One region of the Proteus sp. fly-1089 genome, then DNA from elsewhere that is predicted to be linked to it. Evidence: predicted binding sites of a transcription regulator. Region 1 holds the regulator's gene; the other holds the start of a gene.
What was found. The regulator Fur, encoded in region 1, represses iron uptake genes when iron is present. The targets are predictions, from matches to a motif close to ATAATAATGAGAACNACTATCAA.
Positions count from the first base shown of each region.

Region 2: a site for Fur is predicted at 2,278-2,300, ahead of sufA (Fe-S cluster assembly scaffold SufA). Genes of this name have one in related genera too.

Region 1 is NZ_JBEETS010000010.1:84,027-90,780, reverse strand. Features, by position in the region: gene pgm (phosphoglucomutase (alpha-D-glucose-1,6-bisphosphate-dependent)) at 1-1,067, opposite strand, end outside; gene seqA (replication initiation negative regulator SeqA) at 1,142-1,693, opposite strand; gene ybfF (esterase) at 2,154-2,936, shown strand; gene ybfE (LexA regulated protein) at 3,140-3,448, shown strand; gene fldA (flavodoxin FldA) at 3,720-4,247, shown strand; gene fur (ferric iron uptake transcriptional regulator) at 4,437-4,883, shown strand; gene ABN080_RS17455 (DUF817 domain-containing protein) at 4,968-5,807, opposite strand; gene chiP (chitoporin ChiP) at 6,298-6,754, opposite strand, start outside.
Region 2 is NZ_JBEETS010000001.1:468,490-475,243, reverse strand. Features, by position in the region: gene sufC (Fe-S cluster assembly ATPase SufC) at 1-299, opposite strand, end outside; gene sufB (Fe-S cluster assembly protein SufB) at 344-1,846, opposite strand; gene sufA (Fe-S cluster assembly scaffold SufA) at 1,864-2,232, opposite strand; gene ABN080_RS02220 (hypothetical protein) at 2,650-3,270, opposite strand; gene menI (1,4-dihydroxy-2-naphthoyl-CoA hydrolase) at 3,442-3,855, opposite strand; gene ydiJ (D-2-hydroxyglutarate dehydrogenase YdiJ) at 3,852-6,754, opposite strand, start outside.

The sequences.
Region 1 (6,754 bases):
TCAATCATTGCACTTGAAACCAGTGTTTTACCTACTTTTACATCGTTAGCCCATTGCGGACGATGACGGAAAAGATAGTTAATCGCAGCCGCTAAATAGTGGTTTGGGTTCATTAAACCTGACGGCGTCACAATACCATGACGGTCATAATCAGGATCGTTGGCAAATGCTAAGTCAAATTTATCACGCAATTGTAATAAACCTTCCATTGCCCATGGTGATGAACAGTCCATACGAATAACGCCATCATGATCGAGAGTCATAAAACGGAATGTCTGATCGACTTGATCGTTAACCAATTCAAGATCAAGACCATAATATTCACCAATGCGTTTCCAGTACTCGATACCGGAACCACCTAATGGGTCAACACCTAATTTTAAGCCTGCTTTCTTAATGGCTTCCATATCAACAACGTCACCTAACGCTTTGACATAAGGCATAATTAAGTCTTGAGCTTCAATATAACCACTCACCAATGCTTCATCATAAGAAAGACGTTTGATCCCTGCTAAATTATTTTCAAGCAGTTCATTAGCGCGTTTTTCAATAACAGAAGTTAAATCGGTATCAGCAGGTCCACCGTTTGATGGGTTATATTTAATACCGCCATCTTCAGGGGGGTTATGTGATGGAGTGATCACAATACCATCAGCAATATCTTGATGCGCATCGTTGTAAGTCAAAATAGAAAAAGAGACCGCTGGCGTCGGTGTATAACCATTATTTTCTTGGATAATCACTTTCACTTTATTAGCAGCGAGTACTTCTAAAACAGAAATAAATGCAGGCTCTGACAGTCCATGGGTATCTTTACCCACGTAACATGGGCCTGTTACTCCATTTTTTGCGCGTACTTCAGCAATAGCTTGTGCAATTGCCAAAATATGGGCTTCATTGAAACTATGGCGATTTGCACTTCCGCGATGGCCAGATGTACCGAACTTCACACGATGAGCATTAATGCTAGCTTGTGGTTTAAGTGAATAATATTGCGACGTTAATTGCGCCACATTAATCAGATCACTTTGACGAGTATGCTGCCCTGCTCTTGGATGAATTGCCACAAATCTTCTCCTATTTGACATCACAAGCACGCTTTAAACAAAAGCCTTTGCAATGCATCAATTAACAATAGTGGTTAGATAGTTCCACACACCTTATCAATCTCATTCGCAGGAAATTGCATATCCTGCATGATGCTTTGTACCATTGTTCTTTTACGCTCTGTATTGGAGTTAGTAATAACCCAAAATGGCGTGCCTGAAATATGGCGCGGTTTTGTATGACGTCCACTATCGAGTAATGTTTGTTCATCACCAGCAAAATAGATGCGTGTTCGTCCATGTACTGTTTCAGCAGATTGAGTAAAAGTAGCGCTATCTAGGCTATATAACGTAGAAAGGATCTGTAAAAAACGATCAACTGATTTTGTTTTTTCTGCATAACTGTCAGATAACAACAGTTCTCGCATTTCACGGACCGGATTTTTTGCTGGTGTAATCGATTTAGGTTCAGCTTCCTGTTTAATAACAGGTGCTTGTACTGACTCAGTGACAACGACTGGCTGTACGGGCTGTTTGGCATCAAGCTTCAGTAGACGCCTTAAAATATCTGAAGCGCTTTCACCGATATGTCTAGTTTCGCTAGCAATATAGCGGTAAAGTTCGTCATCAATTTCTATCTTTTTCATTGCTACCCAGTACTGTTTTCAAAAAAAAGTAATTAGGATTATAAGATATAATCTTTAAAAACAAAATAGGTAAAATTTCAATAACTTAAAGAAGATCTATACAAGATCCAGCCATTTCAATGGCTAAGCTTGGTATTTATCCTATTGTTTATCTCGGTATCATCTTCTATTCTTTGAACTTATTCAAACAAAGTCTACTTCAAATACCGCCTTCTTACGCCACACCAGCCATCAAATAATATAAAATTCTAAATATTTATTTTTGAGCAATGTCAATATTTCAACTTTTTAAATAAGTTTGGAATAAACATCCAAATAATGTCAATTATGTGGTTTTTTATAAATTCCCCTTATCAATTATTTCTACTCTTAATCACTCACGCATATTATTACGATAAGTTGGCTTAGTATCTTGTGCATGTCATCATAGAAAAATCGTAATTATTTTTTGGTCATTAACATGAAACTCAATACATTATTAAATTATCAATTACATCAGCCTGAAACAGCACCTGCATCCAATTTACCTATTGTTTTGATCCACGGCCTTTTTGGTGACTTAAATAATTTAGGCGTCTTAGGGCGTGATCTACGCCAAGACCACACAGTGATCCAAATTGATGTGCGTAATCATGGACATTCCCCTCATAGTGAAAGTATGAGCTATCAAGATATGGCACAAGATGTACTTACATTACTTGATAGTTTACATATCTCAAAAGCCATCATTATCGGGCACTCCATGGGGGGCAAAATTGCAATGGCAATGACAGCATTAGCGCCTGAGCGAATTGCTCGCATTGTCGTAATAGATATGTCACCTGTAGCTTACAATGTTCGCCGCCACGATAACATTTTTGCGGCACTCGAAGCCGTCACTAAAGCTCAAGTTACACGACGTCAAGATGCAGTAGAAATCATGAGTCCCTTTATTAAAGAAGAGGGAGTTATTCAGTTTTTACTTAAATCATTTAAAAGTGGTGAATGGCTATTTAATTTATCTGCAATCAAAAATGCCTATTCAGAGATTATTGGTTGGCAAGAAGTCCCTACTTGGAATTATCCGGTGCTATTTATTCGTGGTGGTTTGTCGCCTTACATATTAGATGAATATCGTAATGATATTGCACGCCAATTTCCGCAAGCTAGCGCTTTTGTCGTAGCAAACACTGGACATTGGGTACATTCAGAAAAACCTAACACTGTTATTAACGCTATTCGTCGTTTTTTATCAAAAGCATAATTTATTACTGAAAGTGGCGTAATTAAGGAAGTAATAATTTATCTGAATGTATAATTATTGTACTTAATCACACAGTCTGTCGATAAAAACACCAAATGACAATAGGTTAAACTCAGGAAGCAGTGGCAGGACGTCACTATGTGGGGTATTATTGGGCGTTTCGCAATTTAGTCATTGGTATACGCCCTTTCACAGCAAAATTTATGGCAAAAGAACAAACTGATCGCACCACACTGGATTTGTTCGCAGATGAACGCAGACCTGGGCGACCTAAAACAAACCCGCTTTCTCGGGATGAACAGCTTAGAATTAATAAACGCAATCAATTAAGACGAGACAGAGTCAATGGTTTACGTCGAGTTGAATTGAAATTAAATGAAGATGCTGTGAATGCACTTAATGAGTTGGCGACTGCAAGAAATGTTAGCCGTAGCGAACTTATTGAAGAAATATTACTAGAACAATTGGCGCAAAATCACGCCTTGAAAATACATCAAAATGAGAATAGCTAGTAGCTAAACCACACAAATTTGACAGAATTACCCTGCTATTTTCGTCAAAATACGTTTTTTAGTTTTCTATTATGAAAACAAGATGTTTATTTTTCACTAGTAATTGTTCAAACACAGACAAATATACTCTAACTATTTCGAAGTGTGGCTAATTGGCAAGTAAAGGCGTTACTGTTACATACAAAGTATGTAATCAGTACGAATCAACGTAGTCAACAACGCGACAATTTGAAGTATAACGAATATAGAATAAAAGAGGTTATCTCACTTTATGGCAATCATAGGTATATTCTTCGGCAGTGATACCGGCAACACTGAAAATATTGCCAAAATGCTTCAAGAAAGACTGGGCGCTGATAATGCCGAAGTTCATGATATCGCAAAATCCAGTAAAGAAGATATCGAAGCATTTGATATTCTGTTACTAGGTATTCCTACTTGGTATTATGGTGAAGCACAATGCGATTGGGATGACTTTTTCCCAACACTAGAAGATATTAATTTTGAAGGTAAGTTGGTTGCACTGTTCGGTTGTGGCGACCAAGAAGACTATGCAGAATACTTCTGTGATGCAATGGGCACAATTCGCGATATTATCGAACCTCGTGGTGCTGTCATTGTGGGTCACTGGCCAACAGAAGGTTACCATTTTGAAGCCTCTAAAGGGCTTGCAGATGATAATCACTTTATCGGCCTTGCGATTGATGAAGACCGTCAACCAGAATTAACCGAAGAGCGTGTTGATGCTTGGGTTGCTCAAATCAAAGAAGAAATGAGCCTAGATGAAATTCTGGGATAAATAAATACTCAATATTGAGAATGATAATTATTCAATGGTGTGCTAAGATAGTGTGATAGGTAGGGGTGTTTATTTTTAAATATCATGCCTATAATCAATAAGGTTATTTATTCACCCGAGTGTTAATGAATCAACCCTATTAGTGAGCACAAAAATTAAATTCACCATTAGCAACAGGATTAAATCCGCATGACCGACAATAATAAAGCGTTAAAAAATGCTGGGTTAAAAGTTACACTTCCTCGCTTAAAGATCTTGGAAGTGCTCCAGGATCCTGAGTGCCATCATGTCAGTGCTGAAGATCTCTATAAAAAACTCATCGATATCGGTGAAGAGATTGGTCTGGCAACCGTGTATCGCGTCTTAAACCAATTTGACGATGCTGGTATTGTTACCCGACATAATTTTGAAGGTGGTAAATCAGTATTTGAATTAACTCAACAACACCATCACGATCATTTAATTTGTCTTGATTGTGGCAAAGTTATCGAGTTTACAGATGATGCGATTGAAGTGCGCCAAAGAAACATCGCTGAACGTCATGGTATCAAGCTTTCCAATCATAGCCTTTATTTATATGGCCACTGCGCTGAAGGCAATTGTAAAGAAGATAGCCACGCACATGATGAGAAATAATTCATTCTGGATAATCTCTCAGTAAAAAAAAGGAACTGTTCACAGTTCCTTTTTTATTACCTTAAATTTGAGGATAAAATAACTCTACTTAGGCACACTGATACTGTGTTTAATATGTTTTAAATGAACCACGATAGTAAATGTAACAATGACTAACAGTGACCAAGAGCCCCATTTCCCTGCATGCACAGCAGACCAAGCACCAATCTGGTTAGGATATTGCCAAACACCAAAAAATGTACCGAAATTCTCAGCAAGCCAAATAAAGAAACCTATCAGAACAAAAGCCAATAATAGTGGCATTTTTCGCTCTGTATCATAAGGCGTAAAATAAACCACACTACGAGCATAAAGACCTAAAATAAAAGCAGTTAAATACCAGCGATAATCACCGATAAAGTGATGAGAAAAGAAATTAATATAGATAGCGAGTGCAACTAAAGTTGCCATCCAATAAGGTGGATAATGTTCAATTCGTACTTTTAAAAAACGCCATGCTTGAATTAAATAACTTCCTACCGCGGAGTACATAAATCCTGTAAATAAAGGCACTTCCCACAATTTAGTGTAAGCAAAATCAGGGTATTTCCACGATCCAATTGCTGCTGATGTTTTAAATAATTCCATCACAAAACCAACGATGTGGAAAAAACAGATCGCTTTTAATTCATCCCATGTTTCAAGTTTTCCCCATACCATCCATAATTGGAAAGCAATAGCGAGAATAAGTAAAACGTCATAACGAGGTATCCCTAATATTCCTTTACTTGGTGTTGCAAATAAAATAAAAAAGAAAAATCCCGCAAATAAACAAGAACGCGCCTCTTTCACACCAAAAAAAAGAAATTCAACAATAAATCGTTTTATACCTTTAAAGGGCTTCAATGGTGGTTCTAATAAAAAATCATCCAATCGCTTTAACATGCTTCTTCCTGAAAACGTGCATTATCGAACTACATTCAATGCAGAATAATAAATAAGATGAGATAAAATGAATGGCAAGAAATTTGCCATAGAATAAAAAAACCTACAAGGATGAAAAGGACGAAAAAGGAAGGAATGAAAAAAATAAAGGTATTTACCCCCCACTACGATACCCACTCTGACTGCCTTTACTTAGGGTAAATACCTTACGCAAATTTTGCGAAATAACTGAAACACAAGAGATAAACATAACCCACTCACATTTATCTCAGACGACATGACATGACGACTTTACTTCATTACTTTTACTATATACTGCGATTTTAAAACGACTCTTTACTACTTTTTACTTCGACTCTTCTACTTCTTACTACTACTGACAATTTCACTTCATTAATGAGGTTTGTTTTTACTTATCGTAATCGTATTTAGCTTTTTTAGTTTTATTCAGGATAAAGTGTAATGAATACACTTTATCCTTATGCTGATATTAGAAAATAGTAAATGGCATTATCACGTTAAATTTAACGTCTTTTTCATCTTGGAAAATATTACCAAAACCACCTTCATAACTTGGAATATCGGAGTGGTTATCATAACGGGTATAGTGAAGTTTAAAGAGAGTGCCTTTAGCTCGACCTTCTTGAACCGTATACATAATATCCGCATTCCATGCGCTTTCTCTAATACGCTGACCTTGATCATAAATGGCTTTACCACTTGGCTTAGCATCCCATGCGTAAACATAAGAAGTACCTACCGCCCAGCCAGATAGATCCCAGTTTTTCAGATCGTACATTACACCCGCATAAAGTGCTTTTTCACCATTAGCGTTAAAGTCAGAACGACCATCCCACCAGACATCAAGACGACCATTAGATGTTGCCCAACCCGGAGTCATACGCTGTAAAAAATAACCTTGATTACCTTCAGCTTTAACCCACGTT
Region 2 (6,754 bases), on a different contig from region 1:
TGTAAGAAAAACTGATTACTGACACCGGGTATTTCAACAGGGTATTGAAATGCCATAAAAATACCCTCACCTGCGCGATCTTCAGGTTCTAATTCTAATAAATCTTTATTTTTGAAAGTAATAGAACCTTCATCTACTTCATATTCTTCACGGCCAGCGAGTGTTGCAGATAAGGTACTTTTACCTGAACCATTTGGCCCCATAATCGCATGAACTTCACCTGCACGAACTTGCAAATCTAGCCCTTTCAGGATTTCATTGCCTTCAACACTGACATGTAAATTTTTAATATCTAACATAATATATGCCTTAGGTATCGTTACACCCAGAATTTGATTAATACTTAACCAACGCTATGCTCTAAGCTGATTGCTAATAATTTTTGTGCTTCTACAGCAAATTCCAGCGGTAATTCTGAGAACACGTCTTTACAAAACCCGTTTACAATCATTGAGATTGCATCATCTTCACTTAATCCACGTTGACGACAATAAAACAGTTGATCTTCACCAATACGTGACGTTGTCGCTTCGTGTTCAAGCTGTGCTGAGTTATTCATTACCTCAACATATGGAAAAGTATGTGCGCCACATTGCGTACCAATTAACATAGAATCACATTGTGTAAAATTACGGGCATTTTTTGCACCAGGGAGAACTTTCACAAGTCCACGGTAACTATTTTGACTTTTACCCGCTGAAATGCCTTTAGAGATAATGGTTGATTTGGTATTTTTGCCAATATGGATCATCTTAGTACCAGTATCTGCTTGTTGATTGCCGTTAGTTAGGGCAACCGAGAAAAATTCAGCCGTAGAATTATCCCCTTTTAAAATCACGCTTGGGTATTTCCAAGTGATTGCAGAACCGGTTTCTGACTGCGTCCACGACATCTTGGCATTTTCGCCTTCGCAGATAGCACGTTTAGTTACAAAGTTAAGAATGCCACCTTCACTATCGCCACCAGAGAACCAGTTTTGTACAGTAGAATATTTTACTTCAGCATCTTTATGAATAATGACTTCAACCACAGCGGCGTGAAGTTGATAACTATCACGAACTGGCGCTGAACAACCTTCGATATAACTGACATAACTGCCTTCATCAGCGACCAAAATAGTTCGTTCAAATTGACCTGTCTGAGCCGCATTAATACGGAAATAAGTCGATAACTCCATTGGGCAACGTACCCCTTTTGGAATATAGACAAAAGTTCCATCAGACGCGACGGCGGCATTCAGTGCGGCAAAGTAGTTATCATGGCTTGATACAACAGTACCTAAATACTGACGCACTAAATCAGGGTATTCTTGAATAGCTTCGCTAAATGAGCAGAAAATAATGCCATGTTCAGCAAGCTCTTCACGATATGTTGTTGAAACTGAAACAGAGTCAAAAATTGCATCAACTGCAACCGCTTGCCCTTCTCTTACAGGGACACCCAGTTGGTTAAAGGCATCTTCAACTTCTTTAGTTAAATAATCTTGCACAGCTTGCTTATCACTGGTTACTGCTTCATTTGTACCACCAGCACAACTGCCGTTAGCACAACATGAACTGCAAGAAGGTGCAGAATAATAGCTATAATCTTGGTAATTAAGCGATGGATAATCCGCTTTTAGCCAATGTGGCTCTTCCATTTCTAGCCAATGCCGATATGCATCTAAACGAAATTCCAGCATCCACTCTGGCTCGTTTCTTTTTGCCGATATTGCACGTACAACCGCTTCATTTAATCCTTTTTCTAAGGTGTCAGTTGATATATCGGTATAAAAACCTTCTTTATAGTGGTGATCGCTTAGCCATCCCTGAACTTCATCACCAATTTCAACATTGCTCTGAGACATAATCTGACTTCACTATGTTATACCCCAAAGCTCTCACCACATCCGCAGACGTTTTGAGCTTTAGGATTATTAAATTTAAACATTTGATTAAGTCCTTCACGAACATAATCAACAACAAGCCCATCGATGAATGGCATTGCTTTCAATGAAACAAACAGTTTTGCGCCATTATGTTCATACACAATATCATCTTCATTAGGGCCGGCTACGAGTTCAATAACATAACCATACCCAGTACAACCAGAGGGTTTGATATTTAAGGAAAGCCCCTGTTTTTCAGGGTTTTTCTCAACTAAATGGCAAATATGTTTTGCTGCATCATCCGTCAGTACAATGCCTTGCCAAGCTGTGTCGTTAAGAGAAAAAGTTTCAACGTTGTTTGTCATTTCTGACCTCATTTCGAAAGGAGATTGATATCTTTCCTGACACTAATGGTAATGATAACCCTTATCACTTCAACCATGTCTTTTGAAAGGATATTATGCAAATGTATGTTTTTTGTTCTATTGTTGCGTTAAATTTGTTAAATTTTATTTTTAACGCTATGTAATATATCACTTTTGTCTTTTTTTATAACAAAAAATAAAACTTTTAATTTTTCTTATAATTCGCACAATAAGCATATAAGTTGCAATATAAATGCACTTTATATGTTATCACTGAAATCGAGAGAAAAAAGCATAAAAATATGTATCTACACGATGGTATTTACAATACAGACATTTCATTTTTATGCTTGTCATGAGGGATAAGATAGCACCACTGATGGAATAACTTCTTATTGTATTGTGTGTTTGCTGAACTTATTTATTAATTGAAATAGTTTGAATATGTTCTCTTGTACATTCAATAAGTTGTTTGTATTTTTGCTTGTTAGACTGGCTATTTATTGTACTAATAAATTGCAATTGCCAAACGCGATTAGTGCTAAGGTCTGCCACTAAAACACCTTCATAGCTCACATTTTCTCTTGCCATATTTCCTTCAAAAAGAACATGACGGCTTTCAACATTTGGAATGGTTAATGGTTTTATTGATGTGAAAATCTCATTCATACCATCAATTATCGCAATATTATCAATGATGCCTTGTGCTCCAGCATCCACATCGTAAGTCATTGCATCGGCCATTTTAAAATAAACCAGACGAACTTCCGACAAATCACAAATAGGATTTGATTTATAAACTATCATTTCTGTTGTAACGTCCTGAACATTATCAGGCAATATTTTAAAATAGTTTTCAGTATCCTCTCTGCTCATTGAAAATGAAGTGGGATATGCCATATTAAAACCAGAAATATTTTGTACTGGAATATTACTTATATTGTTACTCGCTTTAGAGGTAGAATTATTATCACATCCGGTGAGTAATAAACCTGCAATTAATAATGCTGCGGTGTTGAATTTTGAAATAGTTAACATTATGAGCGTCTTTTCTTTTATTATGAAGATAATGATTATCATTAAAAATAAAGTCTAAATAAAGAATAATTTCTATTTTCGTTCTCTATTTTTATTCTTTTTCTCATTACCTATAAACATAAAAATGCACAAAGCGAGTATTTCACTTTGTGCATTTAATTTTTTACTTTCTTAAGAAATAACCGATGTGGTTAACCTTGAAATACACACTTGACGATCCTCATCATCAAATATTTCTATTGACCACACTTGATGAGAACGCCCTAAATGAATAGGTTTACATACCCCTCTCACCTTACCTTCTCTGGCTGAACGAATATGATTGGCATTAATTTCTAAACCCACAATTTTCTGTTCTCCTTCGGTACAAAGATACCCAGCAACCGATCCTAGGGTTTCAGCTAAAACAACAGAAGCGCCGCCATGCAACAAACCTAGAGGTTGTTTTGTACGATGATCAACAGGCATTGTTCCTTCAAGATAATCATCACCGAGGCACGTTAATTCAATACCTAAATGGCTCATCATATTGTTTTGCCCAATATGATTAAGATGCTCGATTGTCGTTTCACGTTTCCATATCATGGCATAATCTCCAATAGCGCCTGTAGTGGGTGTTTAAGCTCAATATTATCAATACGTTTTACTTGGCTACGACACGAATACCCTGTGCTTAAGCAACGCATTGTCGGCAATGTTTTTAGTGCATTACCCCATGAGAGTTGGTAAATGCCTAATGAGTTTTCATAATTGTTCAGTTCATGTCCATAAGTACCAGCCATTCCACAACATCCAGTGCTTACAAATTCGAGTTGTTGCCCATAACGTTGGAAAATTGTCTGCCACTGTTTCATACTTTGTGGTAGTGCCGTCACTTCCGTACAATGCCCGAAAAGATACCATTTTTCAGCATCATCGCGAACAGCTATTGGTTCACTCACTAATTTATTTAACCATTCATGAACGAGCTGAACATTAAAATCACCACGCTTATCACCCAGTATTTCACGATATTCATCGCGATAACAAAGCACTAATGCGGGATCAACTCCCACCATTGGAATGTCTAATTTTGCAACACGATTAAGCATAATTGACGTTTTTTGTGCTGTTTTACTAAATTTTTGTAAAAAGCCTTTAATATGTTGCGCCTTTCCATTAGGTGAAAAAGGCAGTAAAACAGGTTTAAACCCAATTTTTTCAATGAGTTTGATAAAATCTGCGACCACTTTTGCATCGTAATAGCTAGTAAAAGGATCTTGCACCACCAACACATAATGACTTCGTTGCTTATCTGATAAACGTTCTAAATCTTCTAACGTCATATCTAGAGCGTGGTGACCAGCTAGTTGTTGTTTTAATGTTGGCGATGACAGCAACGGTAAATCTACCATTCCTATGGTATGTTTACTTAATGACTGCACCAAAGGCTGCTTCATAAAGAAATTAAAGAATTCCGGCGCCTTAGCCATGACAGGAGTTGTTAGTTCAACATTCGCAACAATATGATCTTTTAATGGCCGTAAGTAGCGCTGGTGGTACAATTCAGTAAATTTAGAACGAAATGACGGTACGTCAATTTTAATCGGACACTGAGTTGAACAGGCTTTACAAGCTAAACAGCCATTCATAGCCGCTTTTACTTCATGAGAAAAGTCATATTCGCCACGTTTGGCTTTCCATGTATTACGTGTTTTTTCAATCAAACTTCTTAAGCTAGGTTTGTTATTTTCTAGGCTAGATCCAAGTTGTTTTGGGTTAACACCTTGCTCTGTTAATAAGCGTAGCCACTCCCTTACAAGTGCAGCTCGCCCTTTGGGTGAATGAATGCGTTGCCCACTAATTTTCATGGAAGGACACATCGGGCTTTTCGCATCAAAATTAAAGCAAAGCCCATTACCATTACAGTCTAAAGCCCCTTTAAAATCTTGACGGACAGATAAAGGGATGGTGCGATCAAAGGTACCTCGTTTAATGGTATCAACTTGTTTCATAGGTTCATCGACCTCTAACGGAGGACAGATTTTCCCAGGATTAAGTCGATTTCGAGGATCGAACACCGTTTTTATCTGGCGAAGTTCGTGATAGAGCGTTTCACCAAAAAATTCAGGGCTGTATTGCGCTCTAAAGCCTTTTCCATGCTCACCCCAAAGTAACCCACCATATTTGGCTGTTAACGTAACAATGTCATCTGAGATAGATTTCATCAGCAATTCTTGTTGTGGATCGCACATATCGAGTGCAGGTCTTACGTGCAATACACCCGCATCAACATGCCCAAACATGCCATAATTGAGTTGATGACTGTCAAGTAACGCTCTAAATTCTGTAATATAATCAGCAAGATGTTCTGGTGGTACACAGGTATCTTCTACAAAAGGTATAGGCTTTGCTTGCCCTTTTGCATTACCTAATAAACCAACTGCTTTTTTACGCATGGCATAAATGCGGTTAATATCCGCTAAATCATCACACACTTGATAACCAATAACACCGCTTTGTCCCTCTTTCATTAATGAGTCTAAACGCTGACATAATGATGTAACTTGAGAATAAATTAATGCTTCATCATCCCCCGCAAACTCAACAATATTAAGGCCTTGCATATCTTTATCTGCCACATCCGTGATCAGTTCTTTGACGGAATGCCACACAATATCTTCACGAGCAAGATTCAAGACTTTGGAATCAACGGTTTCAACAGAAAGTGCATTGGCTTTAACTAAAAAAGGTGCGTTACGCAATGCAGAATCAAAAGAGTCATATTTTACATTTACTAAGCTGCGTTGTTTTGGAATGGGCGTGATATCCAACGTTGCTTCAGTAATAAATGCCAGTGTGCCCTCTGAACCGGTTAAAATTCGCGTTAAGTCAAAGCGTTTCATGTCATCACTAAAAACATGACGCAAATCATATCCCGTTAAAAAGCGGTTTAATTTAGGGAATTTTTCAAGAATAAGTTTTCGTTGCTCTTTGCAACGGGATAAAACTGTTCGATAAACCTTCCCAATAGCAGAGCTTTCTTGGGCGATATTTTCGGCTAATGCCGTATCCATGGAGCGGGTTTCAAGGAGTTCGCCACCTAACAAGACCGCCCGAATACCGAGGACATGATCAGAGGTTTTACCATAAACCATAGAACCTTGCCCTGAGGCATCGGTGTTAATCATTCCACCTAATGTGGCTCGGTTACTGGTAGAAAGTTCTGGTGCGAAAAAAAAGCCATAGGGTTTTAAAAACAGATTGAGCTCATCTTTTATCACACCAGCTTCAACTTTAACCCAACGTTCTTCTGGGTTTATCTCAATAATACGTTTCATATAACGAGATAAATCAACCACTATACCATCAGTCAATGCCTGCCCATTGGTGCCGGTACCTCCGCCTCTTGGTGTCAAAGAAAGCGAATGAAATTTGGGTTCATCGACTAGGCGTGCAACAATAGTAACGTCAGCCGTTGAGCGAGGAAAAACCACCGCCTGTG